DNA from 4 places in the Paracoccus sp. P2 genome. Region 1 is predicted to be linked to each of the others. Evidence: riboswitches for the same ligand, from Rfam matches in the RefSeq annotation. Region 1 holds a riboswitch; each other region holds the start of a gene.
The links. Region 1 has a riboswitch for cobalamin ahead of nrdH (glutaredoxin-like protein NrdH). Riboswitches for the same ligand answer to the same signal wherever they lie in the genome.
Positions count from the first base shown of each region.

Region 2: linked by a shared signal. The riboswitch ahead of ACDP63_RS08880 (ribonucleoside triphosphate reductase) and the one ahead of nrdH (glutaredoxin-like protein NrdH) in region 1 are both predicted to bind cobalamin.
Region 3: linked by a shared signal. The riboswitch ahead of ACDP63_RS04760 (CbtB domain-containing protein) and the one ahead of nrdH (glutaredoxin-like protein NrdH) in region 1 are both predicted to bind cobalamin.
Region 4: linked by a shared signal. The riboswitch ahead of ACDP63_RS04730 (DUF1636 family protein) and the one ahead of nrdH (glutaredoxin-like protein NrdH) in region 1 are both predicted to bind cobalamin.

Region 1 is NZ_JBGOSN010000001.1:190,552-193,751, reverse strand. Features, by position in the region: gene ACDP63_RS00910 (TonB-dependent receptor) at 1-977, opposite strand, end outside; cobalamin riboswitch at 1,351-1,542, shown strand; gene nrdH (glutaredoxin-like protein NrdH) at 1,634-1,855, shown strand; gene nrdI (class Ib ribonucleoside-diphosphate reductase assembly flavoprotein NrdI) at 1,864-2,280, shown strand; gene nrdE (class 1b ribonucleoside-diphosphate reductase subunit alpha) at 2,262-3,200, shown strand, end outside.
Region 2 is NZ_JBGOSN010000010.1:91,649-94,848, reverse strand. Features, by position in the region: gene ACDP63_RS08885 (TonB-dependent receptor) at 1-664, shown strand, start outside; cobalamin riboswitch at 911-1,124, shown strand; gene ACDP63_RS08880 (ribonucleoside triphosphate reductase) at 1,324-3,069, shown strand; gene nrdD (anaerobic ribonucleoside-triphosphate reductase) at 3,084-3,200, shown strand, end outside.
Region 3 is NZ_JBGOSN010000005.1:22,446-25,645, reverse strand. Features, by position in the region: gene leuD (3-isopropylmalate dehydratase small subunit) at 1-218, shown strand, start outside; gene ACDP63_RS04765 (endonuclease/exonuclease/phosphatase family protein) at 209-1,261, shown strand; cobalamin riboswitch at 1,429-1,633, shown strand; gene ACDP63_RS04760 (CbtB domain-containing protein) at 1,670-1,846, shown strand; gene ACDP63_RS04755 (CbtA family protein) at 1,846-2,544, shown strand; gene ACDP63_RS04750 (hypothetical protein) at 2,614-3,147, shown strand; gene bluB (5,6-dimethylbenzimidazole synthase) at 3,147-3,200, shown strand, end outside.
Region 4 is NZ_JBGOSN010000005.1:17,322-20,521, forward strand. Features, by position in the region: gene cobN (cobaltochelatase subunit CobN) at 1-639, opposite strand, end outside; gene cobW (cobalamin biosynthesis protein CobW) at 643-1,677, opposite strand; gene ACDP63_RS04730 (DUF1636 family protein) at 1,681-2,034, opposite strand; cobalamin riboswitch at 2,110-2,311, opposite strand; gene cobO (cob(I)yrinic acid a,c-diamide adenosyltransferase) at 2,349-2,960, shown strand; gene ACDP63_RS04740 (hypothetical protein) at 3,022-3,200, shown strand, end outside.

The DNA of each region.
Region 1 (3,200 bases):
TGTTCGAACTTCACATAGCCCGAGGCGGATTCGAGATCGCGGAAATCGCGCGCGTGCAGGCCGTAGAAGGTATCGGGCTCGACATCGGCCGGCAGGAACGGGTCGACGCTGGTGCCCGAACCACGCCGCCATGCCGCCGGCGTGCTCGCATTGGACATCGGCACGCCGTAATCGGGCGTATCCTCGTCCTTGTAGTAATACAGCCCGGCGGTGATCTTGCTGTCGTCGGTCAGGCGATAGCTGATGCTGGGCGCCACGCCGAAGCGCCGGGACTCGACGCCGTCGCGCCCGCCCAGATCGTCGACGTGCTGCCCCATCAGGTTCAGGCGCAGGCCGATCGCGCCGAATTCACGGTTCGAATCCAGCGTGCCGCGGACATAGTTGCCGGTGCCATAGGACAGCGCCACCTCGTCAAAGGCGCCCGACTGCGGGGTCTTGCTGTTCAGGCTGATGGTGCCGCCGGTCGAACCGGCGCCGGAATAGACGCCGCCCGGACCCTTGCTGATCTCGATCGATTCCAGGTTGAAGGCCTCGTATTGCGTGCGCGAGGCGTTGCGCATGCCGTCGACCAGCATGTCCTGGCTGGCCTCGAAGCCGCGGATATAGGGGCGCACGCCCTGCGGCACGCCGCCCTCGCCCGCGCCCAGGGTGACGCCCGGCGTGGTGCGCAGCACGTCCGCGACCGAGGTCTGGCCGCGCTCCTCGATCTGGCGCGCGGTGACGACGGTCACGGTCTTGGGCGTGTCGAGCAGCGGCGCGGTGGCCTTGTCCGAGGCGCTCTCGGTGACCTTGTAGCTGGTCTCGGCCTCGTTGCCCTGCTGGCGGCGGATGACCACCGTGTCCAGGGTAACGGTATCCTGCGCCTGGGCGGGGCCGGCCACGCCGGCCGAGATGGCCAGCACGGGCAGCAAGCCCAGGGTCGGCAGCAATTGCGCGGCTGACCCCGAGGCAGGCGGTTTGGGATGGGTTTTGTTCATGGGTTGATCCCGGCACGAAAGATGAGTCGCAACCGCCTCAAGGCGGAAACGACAGGAAGGTGCTGGCTCATCAATGGCTTGCGCGTTCGCGCAGCGGAAAGCGGGGTGAAACCGCGGTCCGGCTGCGCTTGATCAACGCAAGAGGACAAATTGTCATACCTTGTCAAACGACGCAGCGTCATTTCCCGGCTCCGCAACCTCGCCTGTTGCCATAATCCAACAGTCTGCCGGGTGCTGCGCCCGCGCCATGGCCCGTCATCACCGCCGCCGGCAGCATATCCAGCCCCTGCCCGCGATCCCGGCGGCCCACCAGATGTTCCAAGAACAGTGCCATCGCCCACTAAATCTGGATTGACCCGGCCTGTGACCCGTGGCTAACTGCGGGGGTCATGGTTGCCCTGGGGCCGACTCGGGGATGAAAAGGGAAGCCGGTGAAAAGCCGGCACTGCCCCCGCAGCTGTAAGCGGCGAGCGACGCTGGAATGCCACTGGAGCCCAGGCTCCGGGAAGGCCGGCCGAGCCGAGACCCGCAAGTCAGAAGACCTGCCATGGCGCGAAAGAACGAAACCGTGCGGCGGGCGCGGGGCTGGAACAGGGTCCGGTGGCATGTCCATCGGCCCGGCCCCCTCTTGCCGACAGAACAGAAGGAGCCGGGCCATGCCCATCACCGTTTACTCCAAGCCCGCCTGCGTGCAATGCACCGCCACCACGCGGGCGCTCGACGCGCGCGGCCTGGCTTATCGGCTGGTCGACCTGACCGAGGACGAGGCGGCGATGGAGCTGGTCGCCTCGCTGGGCTATCGTCAGGCCCCGGTGGTCGTCGCCGGCGATGCGCATTGGGCGGGCTTCCGGCCCGACATGATCGGCCGGCTGTCCTGACCGGCGCCATGGGCGGGCTGGTCTATTATTCCTCGGCCTCGGGGAACACCGCGCGCTTCGTCGCGCGGCTGGGGCTGGCGGCCGGGCGCATTCCGGTCTCGCCGCGCGACGCGCTGCCGCAGCCCGCGGCGCCCTATGTGCTGATCTGCCCGACCTATGCCGATGGCGAGGGACGCGGCGCGGTGCCGAAACAGGTGATCCGTTTTCTGAACGATCCCGCCCGCCGCGGCCTGCTGCGCGGCGTGATCGGCAGCGGCAACCGCAATTTCGGCACCGCCTTCGCCCTGTCGGCCAGGGTGATCGCCGCAAAATGCAACGTGCCCGTGCTTTACCGCTTCGAGCTGGCGGGCGACGACAATGATCTTTCCCGCGTCCGGGCGGGGCTTGAGAAATTCTGGGGGACGGAATGCTTGACGATGGCGTAAAGGCCGAGCTGGACTATCACGCGCTGAACGCGATGCTGAACCTTTACGACGGCGAGGGCCGCATCCGCTTCGACGCGGATCGCAAGGCCGCGCGGCAGTATTTCCTGCAGCATGTCAACCAGAACACCGTCTTCTTCCACTCGCTGGACGAGAAGCTGGGCTATCTGGTGGACGAGGGCTATTACGAGGCCGAAGTCTTGGAGCAGTATCCGCGCGAGTTCCTGCACCGGATCTGGGACGCGGCCTATGCGCGGAAGTTCCGCTTTCCGACCTTCCTGGGCGCCTTCAAGTATTATACCAGCTACACGCTGAAGACCCGCGACGGGCGGCGCTATCTGGAACGCTACGAGGACCGGGTGGTCATGGTCGCGCTGGCCTTGGCGCGCGGCGACCAGGATCTCGCCATGCGCTTCATGGAGGAAATCCTGTCGGGCCGCTTCCAGCCGGCGACGCCGACCTTCCTGAACGCCGGCAAGAAGTCGCGGGGCGAGCTGATCTCGTGCTTCCTCTTGCGGCTGGAGGACAACATGGAGAGCATCGGCCGCGGCATCAATTCGGCGCTGCAGCTTTCCAAGCGCGGCGGCGGCGTCGCCCTGATGCTGACCAACCTGCGCGAGGCCGGCGCGCCGATCAAGGGGATCGAGAACCAGTCCTCGGGCGTCATCCCGGTAATGAAACTGCTGGAGGACAGCTTTTCCTATGCCAACCAGCTGGGCGCGCGGCAGGGCGCGGGGGCGGTCTACCTGAACGCGCATCACCCCGACATCCTGCGCTTCCTCGACACCAAGCGCGAGAATGCCGACGAGAAGATCCGCATCAAGACGCTGTCGCTCGGCGTGGTCATCCCCGACGTGACCTTCGAGCTCGCCAAGCGCAACGAGGACATGTATCTGTTCTCGCCCCATGACGTGGAGCGGGTC
Region 2 (3,200 bases), on a different contig from region 1:
GAACCTGACCAGCGGGGAATACGTGCCCTTCGACGCCGAGACCTCGTGGAACTACGAGATCTTCGGCCGCACCCGGTTGCTCGACGACCGGCTGGAACTGACCGGCAACCTGTTCTACACCCAGCTCCATGATGCGCAGCGCTATGTCGTGACCAGCCTGCCCGAGAACATCGGCAGTTCGATCACCGTCAATGCCGAGCGCGCCAAGTCCTATGGCCTGGAACTGGGGATGGACTATCTGCTGCGCGACAATCTGCGGGTCAAGGCGGGGCTGGGCCTGTTGCATACCGAGATCAGCCGCTTCACCAGCGCGGCGGCGGATTACCAGGGCCATCGCTTCGGCCGGTCCCCGGACTATACGCTTTCGCTGGCGGCCGATTGGGACATCACCCCGGAATGGCGGCTCAGCGGCCAGCTGCGCCATACCGACGGCTATTATTCCGACGACAACGAGGACCGCGACACCTGGGTCGATTCCTATACCGTGGCCAATGCCCGGCTGACCTGGCAACCGCGCGAGAACCTGCAGGCCTTCGCCTATGTCAACAACCTGTTCGACGACCGCTCGGTGACCTATCTGCGGGCCAGCCGCTCGATCGGCGGCTTCGAGGCCACCGTGGTCGAGCCACGCGAGCTGGGTATCGGCCTGAAGATGACCTTCTGATGCGAACGAATGCCCCGACAAGGATCGGGGCATTCATCTTCTCTAAGAGCCTGCTGATCCATCGGGCCTGGACTGGCCGGTTCCGAATTGTACGACGCTCTACCACAAGCAGAAAATTTGCATGTACAAAACCGTATCGGCCTGCTTCAGGTCCGCTGCACCCGTTGTTGTGAGCGGTCTGACTTCCTCTCTTGGACAAAGTGTCGCAGGTCAATACAACATCTTGACGGATACGGCGCCTTAATCCCTATATGTAGGCATCACGGTTCTTTCGGGTCGATCCGGCCCGAAAGCGAAGAGGGAAGCCGGTGCGCCTTTCGGAGCAAGGCCGGCGCTGCCCCCGCAACTGTAAGCAGCGAGCCTGCGCCGGATCACGCCACTGGTGCCGCACGGCATTGGGAAGGCCGGCAAGGGCCGCGACCTGCGAGCCAGGAGACCTGCCGTGACGATGACGATGAACCACGGGCGGGGTGTCCCGGCGGTGCGCCTGGCAATGCGGCCTTGTCGCCGCAGGGCTCCATGCGTCCTGGCCTGCCCCGCCCACAGCAGCACGGGGAACAGATGCGGCCATTCTTCACCACCAGACCTGCCGAGGCCGGCGTCGCCGTCCGCAGCACCGCAAGGGCGGCAGCAAGCCGCAGGCAAGGGAGGGCGCGTTGATGCCGGCGCCGCTTACGCCCCCGCCCGCCGCGCCGGCAAGGGATGTCGCCGTCGATGTCGCCTCGTCGGTCAACGAATACTTGGACCGTGCCGATTGGCGGGTGAATGCCAACGCCAACCAGGACTATTCGCTCGGCGGGCTGATCCTGAACGTCTCGGGCAAGGTGGTGGCCAACTACTGGCTGTCGCATGTCTATCCGCTTGCCGTGGGCGAGGCGCACCGCCGGGGCGACCTGCATATCCACGACCTCGACATGCTGGCCGGCTATTGCGCCGGCTGGTCGCTGCGCACCTTGCTGACCGAGGGCTTCAACGGCGTCCCCGGCAAGGTCGAGGCCGGGCCGCCGAAACGCCTGTCCAGCGCCATCGGCCAGATCGTGAACTTCCTGGGAACGCTGCAAAACGAATGGGCCGGCGCGCAGGCCTTCAGTTCCTTCGACACCTATATGGCCCCCTTCATCCGCAAGGATGGCTTGGGCTATGCCGAGGTGCGGCAGGCCATGCAGGAGCTGATCTTCAACCTCAACGTCCCCTCGCGCTGGGGCACGCAGACCCCGTTCACCAACCTGACCTTCGACTGGGTCTGCCCCGAGGATCTGCGCGACCAGGTGCCCGTGATCGGCGGTCAGCCAATGAATTTCACCTATGGCGCCTTGCAGGCCGAGATGGACATGATCAACCGCGCCTATATCGAGGTGATGACGCGCGGCGACGAAAAGGGCCGGGTCTTCACCTTTCCGATCCCGACCTACAACATCACGCCGGACTTTCCCTGGGACAGCGAGAACGCCAAGCTGCTGTTCGCGATGACGGCGAAATACGGCCTGCCCTATTTCCAGAACTTCCTGAACTCGGACCTCAAGCCGAACATGGTGCGGTCCATGTGCTGCCGGCTGCAACTGGACCTGACCGAGCTGCTGAAACGCGGCAACGGCCTGTTCGGCAGCGCCGAGCAGACCGGCTCGCTGGGCGTCGTCACCGTCAACTGCGCGCGGCTGGGCCATCTGCACAAGGGCAACGAGGCCGGGCTCCGGCGTCGCCTGGACGAATTGCTCGACCTGGGCCGCGACAGCCTGGAGATCAAGCGCCGGGTGATCCAGCGGCTGATGGACGACGGGCTGTTTCCCTATAGCCGGCGCTACCTGGGCACGCTGCGCAACCATTTTTCGACCCTGGGCGTGAACGGCATCAACGAGATGATCCGCAACTTCACCGACGATGCACATGACATCACCACGAGCTGGGGCCATGGCTTCGCGCTGCGGCTGCTCGACCATCTGCGGGCGCGCATCACCGCCTTCCAGGAACAGACCGGACATCTCTATAACTTGGAGGCGACGCCGGCAGAGGGCACCACCTATCGCTTCGCCAAGGAGGACCGCAAGCGTTTCCCCGGCATTCTCCAGGCCGGCACCGAACACGAGCCTTACTACACAAACTCGAGCCAGCTTCCGGTCGGCTTTACCGACGACCCGTTCGAGGCGCTGGAACGGCAAGAGGCGCTGCAGCGCAAATACACCGGCGGCACGGTCTTGCATCTCTACATGGGCACGCAGCTGTCCTCGGCCGAGGCCTGCCGCAAGCTGGTGCGCCGGGCACTGGAGAACTTCGGCCTGCCCTACATCACCGTCACGCCGACATTCTCGGTCTGCCCCAGGCATGGCCATATCGCGGGCGAACACGCGTTCTGCCCGCGCTGCGACGAAGAGCTTATCGCGAAAAAGCGGCAATCGGCCGCGCATTGAGAAAGGAAAAGACCATGTTCGACGACCGGAAAACCGGACCGGAAGAGATCCTGCTGGCGGATGAGGAACGCCAGCCCTGCGAGATCTGGACGCGGGTGATGGGCTATCACCGCCCGGTATCCTCGTTCAAC
Region 3 (3,200 bases), on a different contig from region 1:
TGGAGGACGCGAAAAAGGGCGCCAATGCCCGCATGACCGTGGACCTGGAAAACCTGACCGTGACCACCTCGGACGGGCAGAGCTTCCCCTTCGAACTGGACCCGTTCCGCCGCCATTGCCTGCTGAACGGGCTGGACGACATCGGCCTGACCATGGAAAAGGCCCCCGCCATCGACGCCTACGAGGCGCAGATGGCCCAGAGCCGGCCTTGGGTGTAAGGCCGCTGGCCGGGGCGGCCCTGCTTGCCATCCTGGGCCTGGCCGCCCATGCCGATCCGCTGCGGATCGCGACCTACAGCCCCGACCTGTCGCGCGACGGGCCGGGGCTTTTGTTGCGCGACCTGGGCCGCAAGGACGCTCAGATCGAGGCGGTGGTGCAGGTGCTGGCGGAAACCCGCCCCGACATCCTGCTGCTGACGCATTTCGACTGGGACCACGACGGCCGGGCGCTGGACGCCTTTGCCGCAAGGCTGGCCGAGGCCGGGCTGGACTATCCGCACCGCTTCGCCACCCGGCCGAATTCCGGCATGGCGACAGGGCTGGACCTGAACGCAGACGGGCGGCTGGGCAGCGCCGACGATGCGCAGGGCTTCGGCACCTTCTCCGGCCAGGGCGGCATGGCGATCCTGTCGCGCCACCCGATCGGGCCGGTGACGGATTACACGGCCTTCCTGTGGCGCGACCTGCCCGGCCACCTGATGCCGCCGCTGCCCGAGGAAGCGGCGGCGATCCGCCGCCTGTCCTCGACCGCGCATTGGGACGCGGTGGTCACGGTCGCCGGCCGGCCGCTGCACCTGCTCGCCATGTCCGCGACGCCGCCGGTCTTCGACGGACCCGAGGATCTGAACGGCCGGCGCAACCATGACGAGCTGGCCTTCTGGCTGCATCACCTGCCCGACGGCCCCTTCGTACTGGCCGGCAACCTGAACCTCGACCCCCTGGACAGCGAGGGCCGGCCCGAGGCGCTGGCCCGGATCATGGCGCATGTCACCGACCCCCTGCCTCGCAGCGCCGGCGGCACCGCGGCCAAAGGCGGCGTCAACGACGGCCACAAGGGCGACCCGGCGCTGGACACCGGCGACTGGCCGGACGACAAGCCGCCGGGCAACCTGCGCGTGGATTACGTCCTGCCCGCGAAAGGGCTGGCCGTGCTGGGCTCGGGCGTGTTCTGGCCGGCCGAGGGCCCGCTGGCCGAGGCCGCGCTGGCGGCTTCCGCGCACCGGCTGGTCTGGGTCGACCTGGACTGGCCGCCGGAACCCTGATTGGCACGGCCTACCCGCCACCCGGCGATTCCGCCAGCCCGATCCCCCGCCATCTTCTTCGTTCTCCAAATACCCATGCGGCAGCGCCGCCCGCCGACCCGTCGCCCGCTCTCCGACCCCGCCGCAGCTTCCCCCCGATTCCGCTTGCCGCCGCCGCGCCATCGCAGGTAACATGCGCGTGTATCGGTGCCCCTTTCCGGGGCCAAAAGGGAATGCGGTGCAGCCCTGGGCATCCAGGACCAAATCCGCAGCCGCCCCCGCGACTGTAAGCGGAGAGCGGACGCCCATCGCGCCACTGGCCATCCGGCCGGGAAGGCGGGCGTCTGCCGTGACCCGCAAGCCAGGAGACCTGCCGATGCATGGAACCGCAACGTCGTCGGGTTGGACGACATAAGGAAAGGGTCGCAGATGACCGCAAAACCCATGACCGCCGCAGGGGCCAGCCGCGCCTCGGTGCTGTTTCCCGCCATCGCCGCCTTCGCGATCGGCTTCGGGCTGATCTTCATGTCCGGGCTGGTGCAGGCCGAGACCCTGCATGACGCCGCCCATGACGTGCGTCACGCCACCGGCTTCCCCTGCCACTGATGTTCTCGCGCATTCTGACCAGCGGATTGATCGCTGGCGCTGCAACGGGGCTGATTGCCGCCCTGTTGCAGCTTTGGTTCGTGCAGCCCGTGCTGCTGCATGCCGAACTGTATGAATCCGGCCAACTGGCGCATTTCGGCGCCGAAGCCGTCAGCGCGCATCAGGATCTGGGATCCTTCGAATGGACCCGCAACCTGCTTTCGGTCCTGTTCACCATGATGGTCTATGCCGGCTACGGGCTGATGCTGGTGGCGCTGATGGCGGTTTCCGAATCGCGGGGCAACGCGGTCACGGCGCGGCAGGGGCTGCTTTGGGGCCTGGCCGGCTATCTGACCATGCAGCTCGCCCCCGCCTTCGGCCTGGCCCCGGAAGTGCCGGGCGTCGCCGCCGCCGATGTGCAGCTCCGCGCGATCTGGTGGCTGGGCACCGCCGCCACCACCGGGCTCGCGCTGTGGCTGGTCGCCTTCGGCAAGGGCTGGGCGGCCTGGGGCGCGGCCATCGTGCTGATCCTGGCGCCGCATCTGATCGGCGCGCCGCAGCCCGACAGCTATGCCGGCCCGGTCCCGCCCGAGCTTTCGGCGGAATTCGCCGGCCGGGCGCTGGGGGCGGGCGCGATGGCCTGGGCCCTGCTCGGCCTGCTGGCCGGCTGGTTCTGGCAGCGCGAAGGCCAAGGCGCACCGGTGCCGCAGGCCGCCTGATCGGCGCCGCAACCCTTCCGGCCGGGCGTGCCTGCCGCGCCCGGCTGTTCCATGAAACGGGGAAAAGACATGGATCGCTCGATCCCGATGCTGCTGATCGGTCTGGTCTTCGGCGGCGGCATGGGCTTCGTCATCGCCGCCGCCAACGGCATCACGCTGGACGGCCACGACCACGGCGCGCATGGCCATGGCGCCCAAGCCGCGGCGCATGACCACGGCGCGCCCATCGACCTGCCCGCCGGCAGCGCCACCGCCGCGGCCCGGCTGGAGCCCGACAGCACCGCGGGCTGGAACCTGTTCATCAAGGCCGAGGGCTTCTGCTTTGCCCCCGAACATGCCGGGCTGGCCGACCGCCGGGGCGAGGGCCATGCGCATCTTTACCTCAACGGCGCCAAGATCGCCCGGCTCTACGGCCCGGCCCATCACCTCGACGCGCTGGGGCCCGGAGACCGGCTGCGGGTCGAGCTGAACTCGAACGACCACCGCCCGCTGACCGTCTCCGGCTGGCCGCTTGCCGTCGAGCTGACCGTGCCCGACCGGCCGGTGGGCATCCGCGCCGGGGCCGCGGGCCTGCCCGACAGCGCGATCTGCGCGGCGCCGTGATGGAGTTCGGCGCCGAGGACAAGGCCGCCTTGCAGCGCATCCTGCGCTGGCGC
Region 4 (3,200 bases), on a different contig from region 1:
CGCATCCACCGGCGCAAGGTCGGCGGCGGTCAGGTAGCTGCGATAGAAGCTGACCAGCAGGCCGGGCTCGGGGCGGTCGATCACGCCGCGGTCGGGGTCGTAGAAGCCGAAATCCGGGATCGCGGCCTCGCCACGGACCGGGGCGGCGGGCAGTCCTGCCGCCTGCGCCAGTTCCGCCAGTGCCATCTGCGCCGCGACCGCGCCGCCCTGGTCGCAGAGCGCCGAAAGCCGGCGCAGCAGCGGCACCGGCAGGGTCGAGAAACGGTCCAGCGTGGGATCAGGGCGCCCGTCCGCCGGCAGGAAGGCCAGCGCGATGCCGCAGCGATGGGCGAGGTCTTGAAGGCTGGCCACGCCATAGGGCCAATAGGGCTCGCCGCCGATCAGCCGGACCAGCACGGCGCGGGCGCCCGAAAGCGTCGCCTCGACATATTGATCGACCGAGACCGGGTGCCGCAGCGCCGCGAGGTTGCACAGCCGCAGCGTGGGCAGGCCGCCGGCCGCCCGGTGCCAGCCCGCCGCGAAAGCGCCGAGGTCGCTGTCGGAATAGGACAGCACCACCAGGTCGGCGGGGCTTTGGCCGGGGTCGGTCGGGACCTCGGTTTCCTCAAGCCCACGGCTTTCGCGGAAGACGACGTGCATGGCTTACGCGGCCAGGACCGCCCGGATCGCGGCCTCGTCGATATCGTCATGCTCGGCGATGACGACAAGGCGCGAGGCGCGGGGCCCGTCGCCCCAGGGCCGGTCGTATTGGTGCCGCACCCGTTCGCCCACGGCCTGGACCAGCAGGCGCATGGGCTTGCCGGCGACGGCGACATGGCCCTTGACGCGCAGGATGTTCTGCTCGCGCGCCAGCCGCTCGATGCGGGTGGCAAGCTCGCCGGGGTCGGCGATCTCGGCCAGCTCGATCACCACCGAGTCGAAATCGTCATGTTCGTGGTCGTCGGCGCCGTCGTGATGGCTGGGGCGGGCGGCAAGGTCGTCCTCGGCCGCCGCGCCCAGCCCAAGGATCACCCGCGGGTCGATCACCCCATCGGTCAACGGCAGGATCGGCAGCTTGCGCGGCGCCTCGGCCTCGATCACCGCGCGGGCGGCGGCCAGCCCGTCCTCGCCGGCCAGGTCGGCCTTGGACAGCAGCACGATGTCGGCGCAGGCGATCTGGTCCTCGAACACCTCGGACAGGGGCGTTTCGTGGTCGAGGCTGTCGTCGGCGGCGCGCTGCGCCTCGACGGCGGCCTCGTCCGGGGCGAAGCGGCCGGCAGCGACGGCTTCGGCATCGGCCAGCGCGATCACCCCGTCCACGGTGATGCGCGAGCGGATGGCGGGCCAGTCGAAGGCTTTCAGCAAGGGCTTGGGCAGGGCAAGGCCCGAGGTCTCGATCAGGATGTGGTCGGGTTTCACCGGCATCGCCATCAGCCGCTCCAGCGTCGGGATGAAATCGTCGGCCACCGTGCAGCAGATGCAGCCGTTCGACAGCTCCATGATGTTCTCGGCCGGGCAGTTCTCGTCGGCGCAGGATTTCAGGATCTCGCCGTCGACGCCCATGGTGCCGAATTCGTTGACCAGCACCGCCAGCCGCTTGCCCTGCGGGTTCAGCATCAGGTGGCGGATCAGCGTGGTCTTGCCGGCGCCGAGAAAGCCGGTGATGACGGTCACGGGGGTCTTGGTCAGGTCGCTCATTTCTTATCCGATCGGGGGAATGCGCGCGAGGCTGCGCTTGCGGAAAATCGTGACGCGCTCGCGCCAGGGCACGATGCCGTCGGGGGCCTGGGCATAGGCGGCGGCGCCTAGCAGGATCTCGGGGGCGTCCTCGGCCGACATGCGGCCATAGACATAGGTCCAGCGGCCCGGCGCCGACAGCGCGATGGCGGCGCCGCTGGCGCAGGCGGACAGGCATTCGACCGGGACGATGCGCACGCCATCCGGTGCGCCTTCGGCTGCCAGCGCGTCATGCAGCCGCGCGCCGGGCACCGGCTCGCCCTCAAGCACCGGCTGGCCGGCGCGGCAGGTGATGCAGACATGCAGCGTGACTGTCATGCGCCCTTCATCCCTCAAGGCGGCACGAGGCAGGGGACCAGCGCCCAAGCCCCAGCGGGAACACCCCGTCCGCCGGTCAATCCTTCGCGCGCTGGCAGGTCTCCCGGCTTGCGGATTCGGGCTTTGGCCCACGGCCGCCCCGCCTTCCCGGCTTTCGCCAGTGGCCATGGGGCGACCTTTCCGGTCACGGTCGCGGGGGCGGCTGCTTCCAGGCGGTTGCCTGTCGCATTCCCTCTTCGCCTGTCGTAGGACAGGAACCAGCGCCCCCTGTCTGTGCGCGCCCGGTCCCGACTTGTCAAGCGAAGGAGTGCCCGATGCAGACCGACGACAACGCCCGCCATGCCGAGAAGATGGCGAAGATCAAGGCTGCCCGCGACCGGATGATGGCCGAGAAGCAGGGCGAGAAGGGCCTGGTCATCGTCCATACCGGCAAGGGCAAGGGCAAGTCCTCGTCCGGCTTTGGCATGATCCTGCGCTGCATCGCCCATGGCATGCCCTGCGCGGTGGTGCAGTTCATCAAGGGCGCCTGGGACACGGGCGAGCGGCGGCTGCTGACCGCGCATTTCGCCGGTCTGTGCCAGTTTCACGCCATGGGCGAGGGCTTCACCTGGGAGACGCAGGACAAGGCGCGCGACATCGCCGCCGCCCGCGCCGGTTGGGAAAAGGCCAAGGAACTGATCCGCGATCCGCAGATCCGCATGGTCCTGCTGGACGAGATCAACATCGCCCTGCGCTATGACTACCTGGACCTGGACGAGGTGCTGGACTTCCTGCGCAGCGAAAAGCCGCCGATGACCCATGTCGTGCTGACCGGGCGCAATGCCAAGCCGGAACTTGTCGCGCTGGCCGATCTTGTGACCGAGATGGAGCAGGTCAAGCACCCCTTCCGCGACGGCATCAAGGCCCAGCCTGGGGTGGAGTTCTAGCCCGTTTCCTGTCATCTGCCGCTGGTGCAGAACGAGTGATTTTTCGAAAGGATGTTCGAACATGTTTGCGAGACAAGGCCTTGTGGCACTGCTGGCGATCTGCCCCGTCTCGGCGGCCTGGGCGGTGCCCGCCACCGATGAGGGGGCCCAAAGGCTGCGCGGCGTTTTCCAGACCTATTTCGGCGGCACCGAGGGCGTGGTCGCCGTCACCCCGCAGGGCGAAAGCTATGAGCTGCGCAT